3 regions of the Pseudoalteromonas lipolytica genome follow, and region 3 is predicted to be linked to each of the others. Evidence: predicted binding sites of a transcription regulator. Region 3 holds the regulator's gene; each other region holds the start of a gene.
What was found. Region 3 encodes MetJ, which represses methionine synthesis genes. Its sites were predicted from a motif close to TAGACGTCTAGACGTCTA; they were not measured.
Positions count from the first base shown of each region.

Region 1: metK (methionine adenosyltransferase) is a predicted target of MetJ. The motif match lies at 2,245-2,262, and genes of this name have one in related genera.
Region 2: D0907_RS03915 (methylenetetrahydrofolate reductase) is a predicted target of MetJ. The motif match lies at 3,586-3,603, and genes of this name have one in related genera.

Region 1 is NZ_CP032090.1:740,148-746,313, reverse strand. It holds gene tkt (transketolase) at 105-2,096, opposite strand; gene metK (methionine adenosyltransferase) at 2,364-3,515, shown strand; gene D0907_RS03475 (diacylglycerol kinase) at 3,797-4,201, opposite strand; gene D0907_RS03470 (START domain-containing protein) at 4,270-4,956, opposite strand; gene D0907_RS03465 (CYTH and CHAD domain-containing protein) at 4,922-6,166, opposite strand, start outside.
Region 2 is NZ_CP032090.1:850,170-856,335, reverse strand. It holds gene D0907_RS03925 (sensor domain-containing diguanylate cyclase) at 1-486, shown strand, start outside; gene D0907_RS03920 (M16 family metallopeptidase) at 506-3,391, opposite strand; gene D0907_RS03915 (methylenetetrahydrofolate reductase) at 3,649-4,605, shown strand; gene D0907_RS03910 (DEAD/DEAH box helicase) at 4,812-6,047, opposite strand; gene D0907_RS03905 (DUF3581 domain-containing protein) at 6,141-6,166, opposite strand, start outside.
Region 3 is NZ_CP032090.1:3,230,024-3,236,189, forward strand. It holds gene metL (bifunctional aspartate kinase/homoserine dehydrogenase II) at 1-1,244, opposite strand, end outside; gene metB (cystathionine gamma-synthase) at 1,249-2,514, opposite strand; gene metJ (met regulon transcriptional regulator MetJ) at 2,738-3,058, shown strand; gene D0907_RS14550 (malic enzyme-like NAD(P)-binding protein) at 3,181-4,422, opposite strand; gene rpmE (50S ribosomal protein L31) at 4,947-5,162, opposite strand; gene priA (primosomal protein N') at 5,409-6,166, shown strand, end outside.

The DNA.
Region 1 (6,166 bases), 1.2 Mb from region 3:
ATCTGTCGGGTATGTATCGAATCTTTTGACTGGCAGCAAAAATCCATAAAAAAGCCCGCGCAGTGCTAAGACCGCGCGGGCTTTTAAATTTTAGCGACTAAAGCTTAGAACAAAGCGTTTGCTTTGTTTACGATGTTTTCAACCGTGAAACCAAAGTGCTTGAATAACTCACCAGCAGGTGCTGACTCACCAAATGTCGTCATACCTACTACTGCGCCATTTAGGCCTACGTATTTGTACCAGTAGTCTGTAATGCCCGCTTCGATAGCTACGCGGCGTGTTACGCTTGCTGGTAATACGCTTTCTTTGTAGGCTGCGTCTTGCTCATCAAACAAGTCAGTTGAAGGCATAGAAACCACACGTACTTTTTTGCCTTGTGAACGAAGCTCTGCAGCGGCGTCTTGTGCAAGCTGTACTTCTGAGCCCGTTGCAATAAGGATAAGCTCAGGCTCACCATCGCAACTCAGTACGTAACCACCTTTTTTCACATCGCTTAACTGTTGTGCAGTACGCGTTTGTTGCTCAAGACCTTGACGTGTGAAGATCAATGACGTTGGGCCATCTTTACGCTCAATCGCTTGTTGCCATGCAATTGCAGACTCAACTTGGTCACACGGACGCCAGTTAACAAGGTTAGGCGTTAAACGCATGCTTGCAATTTGCTCTACTGGTTGGTGCGTAGGGCCATCTTCACCCAGACCAATTGAATCGTGCGTGTATACAAAAATGCTTGGTTGCTTCATTAATGCAGCCATGCGTACCGCATTACGCGCGTATTCCATAAACATTAAGAATGTTGCGCCGTAAGGAATAAAGCCTTTGTGCAGTGCAATACCATTCATAATTGCCGACATACCAAACTCACGTACACCGTAGTAGATGTAGTTACCGCTTGCGTCGTCTGCTGTTACGCCTTTTGAACCATCCCAAATTGTTAAATTTGAACCAGCAAGGTCAGCTGAGCCGCCCATAAACTCTGGTAATAATGGACCAAATGCATTCAGTGCATTTTGTGAAGCTTTACGTGTTGCAGGGTTTGCAGGGTTTGCTTGCAGCTCTTCGATGTACGCTTGTGACTTTTCAGCCCAATCTGCTGGCAATTCGCCATTTGTACGACGCTTAAATTCTGCTGCTAGCTCTGGGTGTGCATTTGCGTATGCCGCAAACTTTTCGTCCCAGTTTGATTCTAGCTGTTGGCCCTTTTCTTTTGCGTCCCATTCGCTGTAGATATCAGCGGGGATTTCAAATGCTTCGCCTGTCCAGCCTAAGAATTCACGTGCCGCTTTGATCTCATCATGACCAAGTGGAGCACCATGACAGTCATGACTACCCGACTTATTAGGTGAACCGTAACCAATCACTGTTTTACAACAAATTAATGATGGCTTGTCGGTAATACTACGTGCTTCTTCTATTGCTGCGCGGATGGCCTCTGGGTTATGGCCATCAACATCACTCACCACGTGCCAGCCATATGCTTTAAAACGTGCAGGTGTGTCGTCGCTGAACCAACCTTCTACTTCACCGTCGATAGAGATGCCATTGTCATCCCAAAACGCAACAAGTTTACCCAGGCCTAATGTGCCCGCTAATGAACAGGCTTCGTGAGAGATACCTTCCATTAAACAGCCATCACCCATAAACGCGTAGGTAAAGTGATCAACGATGTCGTGGCCTTCACGGTTAAATTGAGCAGCAAGCGCTTTTTCAGCAATTGCCATACCTACCGCATTTGTGATCCCTTGGCCTAATGGGCCCGTAGTGGTCTCAATACCTGGTGCATAGCCATACTCTGGATGCCCTGGTGTTTTTGAATGCATTTGACGGAAGTTTTTAATTTCTTCAAGTGGTAAGTCGTAACCACTTAAATGTAGTAGAGAATAAATCAGCATCGAACCGTGGCCATTTGAAAGAATAAAGCGATCACGGTCTGCCCACTCTGGGTTCGTCGGGTTGTGCTTTAGATAATCGCGCCATAGTACTTCTGCGATATCTGCCATGCCCATAGGGGCTCCAGGGTGGCCAGAGTTGGCCTGTTGTACTGCGTCCATTGATAAGACGCGAATAGCATTTGCAAGTTCTTTGCGAGATGGCATGAATTCTCCTACCTTTAATGTATTTGCGCTGGTTGTTTGTTAAGCCCCATTCTTACTTATTGTATGGGTGCAGTGCAATTAAAAATCCGTATTAAATGGGTCTATTACCACTGTTTATTAAGAACGAAATGTTATTAGTAATTTAAAATAGACGTCTAGGCGTAAAATAACTATGCAAACATAATTGTTTTAGATAAAATACGCCCCTTAATTTTTTAGCGCTATTACCGACGTTAGTGAAGCGCAATATTTGTGAGCAGAAATACAATGGCAAAACATTTATTTACTTCTGAATCTGTATCTGAAGGTCATCCGGATAAAATCGCGGACCAAATCTCTGACGCGGTTCTAGATGCTATCTTAGAGCAAGATTCTCATGCCCGTGTTGCATGTGAGACTTACGTTAAAACTGGTATGGTTATGGTGGGTGGTGAAATCACTACTAGCGCGTGGGTTGATATCGAAGAAATTACACGTAAAACTGTACGTGAAATCGGTTACACGCATTCAGACATGGGTTTTGATGCTGACTCGTGCGCAATCCTAAACACTATCGGTAAACAATCTCCAGACATCAACCAAGGTGTTGACCGTGCACGTCCAGAAGACCAAGGCGCGGGTGACCAAGGTTTAATGTTTGGTTATGCATGTAACGAAACAGACGTTTTAATGCCTGCACCAATCACGTATTCACACCGTTTAGTTCAGCGTCAAGCGCAAGTTCGTAAAAGCGGTGAGCTTAACTGGTTACGCCCAGATGCAAAATCACAAGTAACATTTGCATATGAAAATGGTAAGCCGGTAGGTATTGATGCTGTTGTTCTTTCAACGCAACACTGTGATTCAATCTCACAAAACGACCTAGTAGAAGCGGTAATGGAAACCATCATTAAGCCGGTTCTTCCAGCAGAGCTTATCTCTAGCGCAACGAAATTCTTCATCAACCCAACTGGCCGTTTCGTTATCGGTGGTCCAATGGGTGACTGTGGTCTGACTGGCCGTAAAATCATCGTTGATACATACGGTGGTATGGCGCGTCACGGTGGTGGTGCTTTCTCAGGTAAAGATCCATCAAAAGTTGACCGTAGCGCTGCATACGCGGCACGTTACGTTGCTAAAAACATGGTTGCTGCGGGTCTTGCTGACAAGTGTGAACTTCAAGTTTCTTACGCTATCGGTGTTGCAGAGCCAACATCTATCAGCATCGAGACATTTGGTACAGGTAAATTAGAAGAAGCACGTCTAATCGAATTAGTGCGTGAGCACTTCGACCTACGCCCTTACGGCTTAATCCAAATGCTTGATCTTGAGCGTCCTATCTATCAACCGACTGCCGCTTATGGTCACTTCGGTCGTGAAGAGTTCCCTTGGGAGCGTACAGACAAAGCAGACGCACTTCGCGCAGCTGCTGGCCTGTAATAGGGTATACAGACTGAAAAAGCGCCATTTTGGCGCTTTTTTTGTGTTTAATTTTTTACTCTAAATTTTTATACCATTGCGCTTAATTAAGGGATCTACTTTAAGGCAATAAAACCGCGTTGATAACAAGGCAAAAATTTAGTTATTTAGTTGTTCTCTGCAATTGCTCCTGCATTGCTCTACCTCCTGCATCCATGCAGTCGTAAATCAGATATTATTAACGCAGATAGCGACTGGTTTCATCACTCAAAATGATTAAGTATTATTGCGATTGGTATTAATTACAGTAACGTCATTATCTTTTCATACATCGCCACCAGCCAAACCAGTGCTAAAATAACCAATGACAAGGTCACCGCTGCCGAGGCCATATCCTTTGCGCGCCCAGACAGTACATGATATTCAATCCCCACTCTGTCAGTCAGCGCTTCGATGGCCGAATTGAGTAGTTCAACAATCAACAGTAATAAATACGGAATAAACAACACGAGCCAATGAGTCAGTGACTGCGCCAGAAAAACCGATAACGGTAATAAACACACCCCTAAATAAATTTCTGAGCGAAAAGCTGACTCTTCTTTAAATGCGGCCTTAAAACCTTTAATTGAGCACCTTGTGGCTTTTAAAATACGTCCAATACCAATGCCGTTGGGTTTATTGACCAAGGGGATTTTGGGTTCTTTCATGCTGTTCCTAGTACGAATAAACTTCGCAGATAATATTCATAAATACCTAAAATGTCATCTTCGCTTTACTAAGATAAGCACTTTCCTGGCACACTTGGGGGATTTGTCCGTGAAAACGCATTCTTTTTTAGCTGTTCACGCAATGCTTGTAATGACTTAAACACACTTTTTAAAGATACTTTATTACTTAACCAATGCGGAATAGCACCGCTTGGGTCTGCATACGCTTGGTGAGTAATCAATAAGTTATTTTGCTGTTGCTCTAAGCGCCAATAAGCGGCGAGCTCTTTAATACGCACCACCCCTTTTACCAAAGGTTTAACGTAGGGCTGGCTGGTAATTTTAAGCTCGGTTTTATTATCGCTTAAGGTGTGATAGCAAGAGTAGCTCACTAAATCACGATCAGAAACCGGCCAAGGCGAGTTAAAGCGCGTATAAACGAGCGTCTCTGCGGGGCTAAGCCGCTCTATTAAGGTTACACTTTGAACATTTTCGAGCCAATTTGGCGCGTTGTCGGTATCGCTAAGTAAGGCCATAAAGTCATCTGCCTTGGTATCTTCAACAACCACAGATGCATTAATTTCGATAATGCCACTGTCATGTTTTTGATACGTGACCTTTATACCTTCTTGCTGCTTGTAAGTATGCCATTCTATTGGGGTCGCGACAGTTGAACAACTAAACCACGCTAACCCAATGAATAGCCAACGATTCACAAATTTATAACCAGTAGGGATCAGTATTGAATGAGGCATGACGACTTTGTTCCATGGCGCTCACTAAAAATTCTGACTTTTGCTCAAGCCACGTTTGAATCTTTGCTAATTCCTGATCGTCTTGTCCTGCACACAACTGCTTTAAATACTCAAGAGTACTGAGCTCGTAAATACCATGCGAAATATCTAACCAAGGAATACGAAACTCGCTTCTGTCGTCTTTATTGAATAATGCCCCCAAACAGTTACCACTTAAAAGAGAGTTTTCTAGACGAGTACGCAACGATAAATAGTCTTTATCACTCAGTGCTTGTTGTTCAGGAATAAGCTCATGCATATCGTGCCAATCTTTTGCAAATAAGCGCTTGGCTATATCTGCTACTGGTTTTTCTGCAGCTTGGAACTCTGCCTGCCCCCACGACTTACGCCATTGCTTTTCAATCAACCAGGTGGTCAATTGCAACAGCAAACGGTTGTAACGGGTGCTGTGAAATAACGCTTTTACATCGTCAATACTCGGCTGAAGCTCTTTTAGGTCGTTAATCACTTGAGTTAGCTCTGGTGCGCTATTAATTTTTTTATAATAGGCGTGACGTTTTGAGGTATAGGTTTTTAACTGAATGGCGTTTTCTACCCACGCCAACTCACTCAGCAACCACTTTAACTCAGTACGTAATGACTCTGTATCATCCTTACTAACAATATCATCGAACAGCCAAAAGGTGTGGCGAATTAATCGAATGCCATCAGTGACTCGTTTTAAGGTTTTTAAGCTCGGCTTGATGAAGTAACAGGCTTCATGCTTTTGTACAAAGCGAATCGCGTAATTTATCCCTGCGACCAAAGCTTGTTCTTGTGTGGCCTCTTTTTTAAGAGGCACAAACCCAATCGATTTACTTGCTTTTAGTGGGATGTTATCAGCTAAGCCATAACCTCGTGCAGCTTTCGAATATAGCCCAAGACGCACATTACATTCGCTAACCAGTTTATCTGCAAGGGCAAATAACTCGTGGCGACTGCCTTCAATTAATTCCACTTCAAGCTCAGAGATCAGCTCAACTTTACCTGACGCTGCAATTTCACCTTTATCAAGTACAACCTCAATTTTAGCTCCACTGTTGGTTTCGATTAACCACGTGCGACGAATAAAGTTAGTACTAAAAATAGGATACAGGTTGTCGGCAATCGCATTAACTTGCATGCCATGCGGCCAAATTGTGGCATCAAAAGCCATTAAATCTGGGCGACC
Region 2 (6,166 bases), 1.3 Mb from region 3:
TTTGATGACTTTTATGAGCAAGAGTGGAGCCGCTGCATGCGACTCAAACTTCCCATATCGCTGGCGATGATTGATTTAGATAACTTCAAACTTCTCAATGATAACTTTGGCCATGTCGTTGGTGACACTTGCCTAAAAGAAGTCGCAAAAATACTGCCCGACTACGCGCGTAGACCTGGCGATTTATGTGCAAGATACGGTGGCGAAGAATTTATATTAGTGTTGGGAAATACTCACTGTTTACAGGCTCAAATGCTATTAACGCGTTTTATGGCCGAGCTTACAGCATTAAAGCTCCCCGAACTGGCTGGCCACCCTTTAACAGTCAGTATTGGTTTGGCAACACTTGTGCCAAACGTCGCTGATAATGCCATGCAATTGATCGAAATGGCCGATAATGCACTTTATCAAGCGAAGGATACTGGCCGCAACAAACTTGTTGTTGCTGATCACTACCCGCAAACAAATAAAGAAGAGTGCCCCTAAAGGAGCACTCTATTGTGTGTTATTGAAACACCTTTTCTACATCAACGACTGATATATTTTTCGCTGGAATAGCGAGCTTATAATCAGCAATCACGTTGTCTTCCGCGACAAGTTCTGCTGGTTTTTCTGCGTTATAAACCATAGGCGATGTTTGCTCTGACGCTAAGCGCTTTTGCATGTCTTTACCGTCACCTGTAATAAACACATAGTGAATATTGTCGGTTTGCAGATTCTCGCGAATAACACGGTTCACATCCTCAAGTGTTAGCTTTTCAAGCTTGCCACGTACATAGTCAACAAAGCTCTCTGTATTATAAAACTCACTATCTAGCGCGTAGCCTAGTTGGCGGTCTTGGCTTGCCACCATTTGTGGCACAAAGTTAATTAAGAAGTTGCGCGTTGCTTCAAAATCTTCTTTGCTGATGCCGTTTTTAATAAGCTTATCTAACTCGAATAACGCGGTACGGGTTGCAAAGTGCGCATCGTTATTAGAGCGCAATGGACGCAGCCATACTTGGAAAATTTGCTCAGAGCGGCCTAAGTTCGCATCAGGCTTAGTTTGGAACATACCACGTGGGAAGTATTCAACGTACGCATAGTCACCGTAGTTCATACCACGGGTTTGACGAATACGCTGATACAAGAAGCTATTTGAACTTCTGTGCTCGCCAAAGTATGAACGCACTAGCCATAATGCAGTCCAATCTTCACTACTACGAATCGTCTCTATTGGGAAACCAAACGACACGGCTGTTGATTGCGCCGACTTTTCAACAATGGTGGCATGGTGACCACTCAGTGCTGGCGCATCGGGAATTACTAAACGGCTTTCTTTGCCTTGTGGCAGCGATGTTAAATCTTTTAGCATCGCCGATTTTACATCGCTTGGAATCGCACCAATTAAACCTACAGTTAGTTTTGATTGTGTGAATTGCTTGTCGTAAAACGCTTTTACATCATCAAGCGTCAATGCTTCCAGATCAGATAAGTCACCATAGTTATAGCTTTCGTATGGGTGGCCTTTATACAGTTGATGATAAAGCACTTCTTTACCGAGCTCTTCATCGTTTGATGCTTTAAGCCCCGCTTTAATGCTATCGATAAGCTCTTTTTTCAGGCGTTTGAAGTCATCTTCTCTAAAACCTGGGTTGAGTAATTGTTCACTCACAAGCGCATACCACTGTGCCGCATTGTCTTTGTGTACACGACCGCGCAACGAAATCATCTCTTTATCGATTTGATACCCAAAGCTACCCGCGAGTGGGTATAACGCTTTTTGAATGTCTTTATAGCTCATCGTTTCTGAGCCACCTTTCGCAAGCATGGCTGCCGTTAATGCGGCGACGCCTTTTTTACCTGCTGGATCGGCCGCGGCACCGGTATTAAATAACCAGTTAACATCAACCAATGGTGAACTGTTGGTTTTATCGAGCACTTTAAAATGACGCTCTGTTGGCGCTTGTTCTGTACTTGCAACGGCTGCGTTTAGGTCAACTTCTTGCTCAAATCCTGCCACGTTATCTAAAGCCGACATCGTCACTGTAGTTCGGCTTGAATCAACAAAGTATTTATTCGCTATCGCTTTAATGTCTTCTGGGGTGATGCTATCGGCAGTCGCATAGAGCTGATTGATTACCTCTGGATCACGCTCAAAATGCATGTAGCTTGCAAGTGTCGAGGCGATTGATTGCGATGAATCAAGCCCATTGATAAAGCTGTATTTTAAATTTGATTTTAAGTCTGCCAGTTTTTGGGCATCAACAAGCTCAGTGCGTGCTTGTACATATGTGCGGTTAATGGCATCACGTGCTTTTGCAAGATCGGCTTCGTTTTCTACTTTTACAAAGACATGCAATAACCCCGGATCTTTTGTATCAGGATTATAAGTGAACATTTGACTTGCGATTTGCTTATCAACCACCAATTCTTGATAAAGCGCTGAGTTATTTGAGAAATAAAGCTGTGAGATTAAATCAAGTGCGGCGCGATCTTTTTGCGTTGGATCCCACGCAGTGCCTTTATACGATACAAGCAACCAATGGCCTGGTAAACCGTCATTCTGCTCATGTATATATTTTGGCGCTTGTTGCTTTGGCTCTACTGGAATATCTGCTTGGTAATCACCTTTTTTCCAGTTACCCCAATGTTTTTTCACCATTGCCATGGTTTCTTGAGGGTCGACATCACCAACAATGACCAACGATACATATTCTGGTTTATAAAATTTTGCGAAAAACTCTTTCCCGTAAGCCATTTGATCTGGCATGGCTTCAATGTCTTCAAAAAAGCCCATCGTGGTGTGTTTATAAGTATGTTTCTCAAATGCTTCGTTACGCACTGCTGAAAGCAATTTACGAATTGGACTGGCATTATTTTTTAAGTACTCACCTTTCACTGTTAAGGCTTCTGTACGGAACTGTTCTTCGCTGTACGTGAGGTTTTGAAAGATATCAGCTTCAATTTCAAGCACTTTATCAAGGTGCTCTTTTGAGAAGTTTAAATGATAGTTGGTGTAATCATTAGTAGTATACGCGCGGTTATCAACACCCGAGTTTTTTAAAATATCTGAATACACGTCTTGTGGGAATTTTTCTGAGCCTTTAAACATCATGTGCTCAAAAAAGTGAGCAAAGCCCGTTTTGCCTTCTTCTACTTCGTTACGAGAACCTACCGACACGGGAATTTGTAATGAAACAACATCGGGGTAATCCGTTTTTACCACCATGACACGAAGACCATTTTCTAGTTCTTCTAAAACGTAATCTTGGCTAAATACACGGTTATCTTCTTGGCTGACAACCTGTTCTATTTCGACTTCTTTAACCATATTTGATTGTGAATTCGTCGCACACCCGCTAAGAGCAAGCGTTACAGCAACACTGGTCGCTAATAATCTAAATGTCATAATGATCCTTTAATTTTACTTGTTAGTTATTTTTCTCATAATCAGTTGTGTTTGATTATGCATGAAAGTACTGGAAAATATGAGGGTCAAGGGCACAATTAATGTAAACAGGTGTGTCAATTTAAGATAACACCTCACCACCAACTTGAATTAAATTCATGCTCATTGAAAAACTTTCAACAGAAAAATCTATCTAGACGTCTAAATGGCTGCTATATTATTTCCCATAGACGCAGGCACGAGCTGGAATGAGGATTATGGCTTTATCACTACAAGAGAAAATTGAAGACACCAATCAGGGTGTATACCTGATTGGTACCACACCGCCTAAATCAGGCACTGATAAAGCCATGCTTGAAACCATTGCACAAAAATTATTGGGTCGCCTTCATGAAATTGAATACGATGGTGTCATTATCTACGACATTCAAGATGAGAGCAGCCGTACAGAAAAGCCGCGTCCGTTTCCATTTAAAGAAACCGTAGACCCACGTGAGTACAGCCATTTGTTGCGTAGCCTGTCTCATTTAGATGTTATTACTTACAAAAGTGTTGCTCAGCGCGGTGAAGCTGAATTTACCGATTGGCTACACGAAACACGTAATGAGTTTGATTTAAAAAATCTAGTCTTGGTAGGCAGCCCATCTTCGCATGGTGATATCAAACTAAGTTTACCGGATGCTTACAACACCCTTGCTAAGCAAGACAATGATGTGTTTCTTGGCGGTGTGACTATTGCTGAACGCCATGCAAGCAAACGTAACGAGCATGACCGTCTATTAGAAAAAACAGAGCAAGGTTGTAAGTTTTTTATTTCACAAGCCGTCTACAACGCACAAGCAACCATTGATTTAATCACTAGCTATGCACGTAGCTGCAAAGCGTTAGGCATCGCACCTAAGCGTATAATTTTAACGTTTACACCCTGTGGTGGTGAGAAAACGTTAGATTTTATGGAGTGGCTGGGTATCTCTGTACCGGAGGCAACAAAATGGCGCATGCTTGATTCTGCAAATCCATTGAGTGAGTCAGTACGCATTTGCCGTGAAAATCTTGACCTCATATTACAAAGCTGCGCACATTTAGCGGTGCCACTTGGTTTAAATATTGAGAGCTTAACAAACCGTAAAGAAGAAATTGATGCGTCAATTAATCTTTACCGCTTACTTAAAGCAACCATGGAATTAAACCTAGCCGAAAAACAAATCGCTTAAATAATGTGCGTGTTTATACCAATACGTTTAATTAACAGCGATTTTAAAACAAGAAAACGTGGTCGCTAGCAAAGAAAATGCGGGTAAGCATAACAGTTCATTAAACGCTTTTGTTCACCAAGCTAATGTACATACGACTTTATGCTATTAGCGTGTTGATTAGTGCTAATTTAGGCTCCCTTAAATTAGCACTGATACAGCTTAATCTATCGGCGCCTAGGATTTTTTTGCCCTAATATACGTTTTTTGTCACGAGAGCGTCGTGCCTTATTCGTGTTTTTTCGGACTTGTTTTGGCTCTTTTGTTAAATCAGGCTCGTACCCTGGCAGCCATTGTGGTGTTAAGCGTGTATCTAATAAAACATCAATTTCATCCAGTAACCATTGCTCATCAATACTCACCAATGACATGGCCAACCCAGTTTCACCCGCTCGTCCTGTCCGCCCTATACGGTGAACATAGTCCTCTGCAACATAGGGTAGTTCGTAGTTAATTACATACTTTAATGAGGCGATATCAAGGCCACGCGCCGCAACATCTGTAGCGACAAGTACTCGAGTGACACCCGTCTTAAAATTTTGCAGCGCTTTGTCTCGCGCCCCTTGGCTTTTATCGCCGTGAATAGACTCCGTTTTTAAGCCGTCCTTACACATTTCTTTTGCCAGACTATCGGCCGTTTGTTTAGTGCGGGTGAATATAAGTACTTGTTGCCAATTTTTCATGCCGATCATATGTGAAACGAGTTCGCGTTTACGATCCTCATCAACCGCATACACAATCTGTTCAACTTCAACAGCAGCCGAATTGCGTTTATCAACCTCAACTAACTTAGGATCATTCAACAACTGTTTACTTAGCTCAAAAATGCTGTCATCAAATGTGGCTGAAAAGAGTAAGGTTTGGCGCTGTTTTGGAACATGACGAAGAATACGCTTTATTTCATCAATGAACCCCATATCAAGCATGCGATCTGCTTCATCAAAAACAAGGGCACTAATGGCAGATAATTTAATGCTCCCTTTAATCACATGATCAAGTAATCGTCCCGGTGTAGCCACCACAACTTGCGCACCTTTAATGGCTTTAATTTGTGGGCCAATACTGGCGCCGCCATAAGCAAGCGCGGCTTTAATAGGTGTATTAGCTGCATAACGCTCAACACTGGCAAATACTTGCTGTGCAAGCTCTCGCGTTGGTGTCAGGATTAAAACTTTTACAGCCTCGGGCAGCGGCTCTTCACGCAATAAGTTATCAAGCAGTGGTAATACAAAGGCAGCTGTTTTACCCGTGCCTGTTTGTGCACTTCCCATAACATCAACCCCGGCTAAAATAAGCGGGATAGTTTGGCTTTGAATAGCCGTTGGGGTGTGATAATTCTCTGCTTGCAATGCTGAAAGGAGTTCAGGCGCAAGGTTTAACTCTGAAAAGCTGGTTACTGACATGATAGGGTGCACAATTACTGTAAAACGTCTATTGTACGCGCAACACTAAAAACAAAAAAGGCGCTAAAGCGCCTTTTCTTACAAGCGTTGCCGTTATGCAGGTTTAAGTGTTTCTTTGC
Region 3 (6,166 bases):
GTCAGTACATCGCTGTCTATAGCTTGATCGTTTAGTAGCAACACATACTGCTGATCTTGTTGTACAAAGCGTGGATGAATACTTTGCTCTTTAAGGAGCGAAATTGCTTGTTCAGCTAACTGGCTCACATCGCTACTTGGTGCCACAACCGCGCAGCCGCTTAAATTAGATTCAACAATATTAGCCCGCCCAGCAAGGTGACTCACCACTTGATGAGTACTGTGCCCTGGTACCAGCAAATAGGTATCACCTTCTTTCACAAAATGATGCAAACTGTGCTGAATTAGCTGACTCAGCTCCCCCACTTCACCTGTGCTTAGCGTATCAACACGCAGTAAATCGATATTATCTAAGGTCGTAATAAAACGCTTCGCCTTGCTATACCCTTCTTTTACAACCTCAGTTGGGCTGGCATCACAATCAAAGCTACTTCTTACAACAAGTTTAATGTCGCTGTCTTTAAGCGGTGATAAGGTTTTTGCATGTAAAACAGGGTTACCTAAGCGAGCCAATAAATTAGCTTGCTCTCGGCACACTTTTGCGTATTTAACGGCGTTTTTCACCTTACGAGGGTCTGTACTGAATACACCTTGGGTATCAGTCCAAATAGACACTTGCTTGGCAAAGGTATAGCTTGCTAACAAGGTCGCACTGTAGTCACTGCCATTACGACCCAGTGTTACCGTCTTACCCTGACAATCTGCAGCGATAAAGCCTGTCACCACATTGATCTTTACTTTACTGATCGCATCGGTGCATTGCTGTTGATTCTTTTGATGCAATAGTTGGCCATCATTTAATGTAAATAACTGCCGTGCATCCACATCCTGTGCTGCCACACCCAGCTGATTTAGATAGCCCGCTAATAAACGCGCAGACCATACTTCTCCATGTGCTAGCAACACGGCTTCTTGTAGTTGCTGTTTAGCAATAAGTATATTTAATAGCGCCAGCTCATCTTTTAATTGTGCCAATGCCTGCTGCTTGTTTTTTGCTACTAACAGCTGCTCTATTAAGGCGCGCTGATTATTATCAATCAGCAATAAAATATCACTAACCGCTTGGTTATCTTGCTGTTGATAACTTTGCCAAAGTTTTACCAAGGTGTCGGTTGTTTTGCCCGATGCAGACACCACCACACAATCACCTTGCTGCGTATTTGCTAAAACAATATTTGCCACAGCATGATAACGCTCTGCAGAGCTTAAGCTTGAGCCACCAAATTTATGAACAATATTTACCATTTTTCTACCACAATGCCGTATGTGCTGGCGTTAACTTAAAAGTGCTGCTTTGTTGCGTATTGGCTTGCGTGTGCGTTTGCTTCGCGTTGCTCTGAGTGGCTTGCTGCCCCTGACCTGGTTTAACTAAATTGAAAACACGGTCTAAATCGGCAATTAAATCTTTTACATCCTCAATGCCAACAGAGATACGAATTAACGTATCACCCACCCCTGCTTCTAAGCGAGCTTTTGCCTCCATTCCAGCATGAGTCATGGTCGCAGGGTGACAAATTAAACTCTCAACGCCCCCCAATGATTCGGCTAAGCTAAACTCTTTAAGGCCTGTTAGAAAAGCCGCAGCATCATTAATGTCGCCTTTAATATCAAAACTCACCATGCCACCAAAACCGCGTTGCTGTGCTTTAGCGAGCGCATGCTGAGGATGAGAAGCGAGACCGGGATAATATACTTGGCTCACAAACGGTGAATCTTCTAAATATTCTGCAATTGCAAACGCATTCTCTTGGTGCTGTTTTAAACGCACATTTAAAGTGCGTAAACCACGCAGAGTAAGATAACTATCAAACGGTGCACCCGTAATACCAATATTATTTGCCCACCAAGCCAGTTCATCACCCAACTCTTGCGTTGCTGCAATAACAGCACCGCCAACCACATCAGAGTGACCGTTAATGTATTTAGTCGTTGAATGCACGACTATATCAACACCAAACTCAATCGGGTTTTGCAAGGCCGGCGATAAAAACGTGTTATCAGCCGCAACAAGTGCACCGGATTGTTTAGCAATGGCGGTAATCGCTTTAATATCTGTTAGGCGTAAAATGGGGTTACTGGGTGTTTCAATCCAGATCAGTTTAGGTTTTATCGCTAAGATTTCTTGGTGATTTTCAGCTTTTGTTAAATCAAGCACTTTTAGTTTCAGTAAACCGCGCTTCTCTAATGAGGTAAATAAACGATAGCTACCGCCGTAACAGTCATGTGGAATAACCAAGGTATCATCGCTATTCAAAAGCTGTGTCGTTAAGTGAACAGCCGCCATGCCTGTCGCAGTAATAATGCCTTTAGCTCCGCCCTCTAGTTCAGCGAGTGTTTCGGCTAAAATATCACGGTTAGGGTTACCACTGCGGCCATAGTCATATTGGCGCTTAGTATCAAAATCAGCGAACGAATAAGTGGTTGATAAGTAAATTGGTGGAACGACTGCACCGTGGTGTTTATCGGCTTCAATGCCATGACGAACAGCAATCGTCGCTTTATTTTTTTCACTCATTTCATCACCTACTTAGAATTGGATGTTTAGACGTCTAAAAGGTTAGATGATCAAATATGAGAAGTCAAAGCATTTATCGCCATTACATAGAAGTTTATACATTTACACGACTAGATGGCTAAATAACTAGTATTTGACTATCTTTTTTAAAGCGATAGAATTTCCGCATCTTGCGCTGTGGATAAGGCGTAAACAACTGACAACCGAGGCAACGAAACAACTTATGGCTAAATGGAACGGTGAATACATTCACCCATATGCAGAACACGGTAAAAAATCAGAGCAAGTAAAAAAAATTACCGTATCAATTCCGCTGAACGTATTAAAAGTATTAACTGATGAGCGCACGCGTCGTCAGATTAATAATCTTCGTCATGCCACTAACAGTGAGCTACTGTGCGAAGCCTTTTTACACGCTTTTACAGGTCAACCATTACCGAATGATGACGACCTTCGTAAAGATAACCCTGAAAAAGTACCTGAAGAAGTAAAAAGAATTATGCAAGAAATGGGGTTAGATATCCCCGTACTTGATTCAGAGTAAATATTTCGGCCACCGGATCGTAGCCGATTTCTCAGACATAAAAAAACTCAGCCTTGGCTGAGTTTTTTATTTGCAGTTAGTTATACCTACCCGCTTAATCAAACGAATAGGTACCTAATTATTTAACGCATGTAGTTTTCTGGCATGTCAATTTGCGCCACACCAGACTCAACGGCTGCTTCTGCAACAGCACGTGCAATACGTGGTAATAAGCGTGGGTCCATTGGTTTTGGAATAATGTACTCAGCACCAAACTCAAGTGAATCAACACCCGACGCCTTAAGCACTTCGTTAGGCACAGGCTCTTTCGCAATACTACGAATAGCATGCACCGCTGCAATTTTCATTTCATCATTGATTGATGTCGCACGCACATCAAGCGCACCGCGGAAAATGAATGGGAAACACAATACATTATTAACCTGATTAGGGTAATCAGAACGCCCTGTTGCCATAATTAAATCATTACGTGCACCGTGTGCAACAGCTGGCGCGATTTCTGGATCAGGGTTTGAACATGCAAAAACCACCGGCTTATCTGCCATCAGTTTTAAATCTTCAGCGGTTAATAAGTTAGGGCCAGATACACCAACAAATACATCAGCATCGGCTATCACATCTTGCAAAGTGCGCTTATCGGTATTGTTAGCAAATAGCAATTTATACTCGTTTAAGTCATCTCGACGTGTATGGATCACGCCTTTGCGGTCAAGCATATAAATGTGCTCACGCAATGCACCACATTTAATAAGTAGTTCCATACATGCAACCGCTGCTGCACCGGCACCTAAACACACGATAATCGCGTCTTCGATATCTTTACCCTGTACTTCAAGCGCATTTAGCATGCCTGCTGCTGTTACGATTGCAGTACCATGTTGGTCATCGTGGAAAACAGGGATGCTACAACGCTCAATAAGCGCTTTTTCAATTTCGAAACACTCTGGCGCTTTAATATCTTCTAGGTTGATACCACCAAACGTATCGGCAATATTTGCAACAGTATTAATGAAGTCTTCTGTCGTGCGGTGTTTTACTTCGATATCTATCGAGTCTAAACCTGCAAAGCGTTTAAATAAAAGTGCTTTACCTTCCATCACAGGTTTTGATGCAAGCGGACCTAAATTGCCTAAGCCTAAAATTGCGGTACCGTTTGAAATAACCGCAACAATATTACCTTTGCCGGTGTATTTATAGGCATTTGCTGGATCGGCTGCTATCTCACGGACGGGCTCTGCGACACCTGGACTATATGCTAGAGCGAGATCATTAACCGTTTCTGCTGGTTTAGTTAGTTCTACACTAATTTTACCTGGAACGGGGTGAGCGTGGTAATGTAATGCTTGTTCACGAAAATCTGACATAACGCGATAGTATCCTGCAATAAGTTAAAAAGTGAGAGGGCTTGCATCTGTACGATACCTGTAATATATAAAAATTCCAAGTATTATCAGGTCTATCCTGTTATATGCTATATCGCTTAATTTTAAAGGATTTCCCAACAATTTCTGCACATAGTTTTAATTCACAACAGATAAAAATTCATCTATTTGTGGCCATTTAAGCACCTGTTTTTGTATTTTATAGGCACGAACACAGCAAATAACCGAAACTTAGCAAAATGAGCAACTTTAACGAACTTAACAGCATTTATAGGTGAAGTTCATATAAATTGTTACTTTTTACAACTTTTGGAATCATTTATATCATTCAAAATATAGCGAAGGGATCACTATTTGTCTGCATTATTAGCGATATATTGGGCATAACAAGCAGAAATAGTTATGCACATAAAGCGTGTAGGCATGGGATATAAAAAAGAATGGTTCTGAATTTCAGGCATAAAAAAAGCACCCAAAGGGTGCTTCTTTCAACTAAACAGCAGATATTACTTCTTGCTGCTAAGTGCACCGAAGCGCTTGTTGAAACGATCAACACGGCCGCCAGTGTCTAAAATCTTTTGCTTACCAGTGTAAAACGGGTGACACTCAGAACATACGTCTAAGTGGATGTCTTTACATAAAGTAGAGCTAGTTTCGAATTTGTTACCACATGAACAAGTTGCAGTGATAGCTTCGTACTTAGGGTGAATACCTTCTTTCATAGGAACCTCTAGTTAAGGCCGCATCGCTCTCCAAACCCGAAGTCTGGCACCATACGTCGTTAATACAATTAATAGGTCGCGTATTTTATAGCTCAAGCAGCCTCTCGACAAGCTTTAAATTCATCTTTAGCTAAAAAAATAAACAAGTCATCAAACGTTCAGTATTTGTTGGTAGGTTTTTAGCACTAATTTTAGTACATTAGCAACACACGCTATTTTTTCTATTCTTAATTCAGTTGAGTTGTTATGCACTTTGTAGAAGTTGCCATAAAAGTCCCTTTACAGCGTACCTTCGATTATAAAGTTGAGCAGCTGCTACATAGCCCTGAGCTGCGAGTAGGCATGCGTGTGCGTGTGCCTTTTGGCTCTCAAAAAAAGATAGCAGTCGTACTGGCAATCAAAACCAGTACCGATGTACCCGAAGATAAAATTAAAGCCATTATTGATGTTATAGACGATGCCCCTATTTTATCTGAGCAACACTTAGCACTGCTAAAATTTACTGCTCGCTATTACTGCTACCCACTTGGTGAAACAATTCATACAGCGCTTCCAGCGGCACTACGCCAAGGTGAATGCCCAGACAAAACCAGTATAAATATGGTTGAACTCACCGACAAAGGTGCAAAATTACCTTCACTCAAAGCAAAAACACAACTTAATTTGCTGAAGCAGCTAGCGCAGTCAGGCAAGTCATCTTTAACCGAATTAAAAGCACTCGGCTTTAATAAAAAAACCATTGATAGCTTGCTCGAAAAAGAACTCATTAAACAGTTTATCGAACATGATAACCAATGGCAGCAACGCGCCCCAACAATTGGCAGTAAACCAACCCTAAACAAAGAACAAGCCGTTGCATGCACAACGATTAATCAAGCAAGTGGGTTCACCTGTTTTTTACTTGAAGGCGTTACCGGCAGTGGTAAAACAGAAGTGTATTTACAGTGCCTTGAAGAGGTTCTAAAAAAAGGCCAGCAAGCACTGGTGTTAGTGCCCGAAATTGG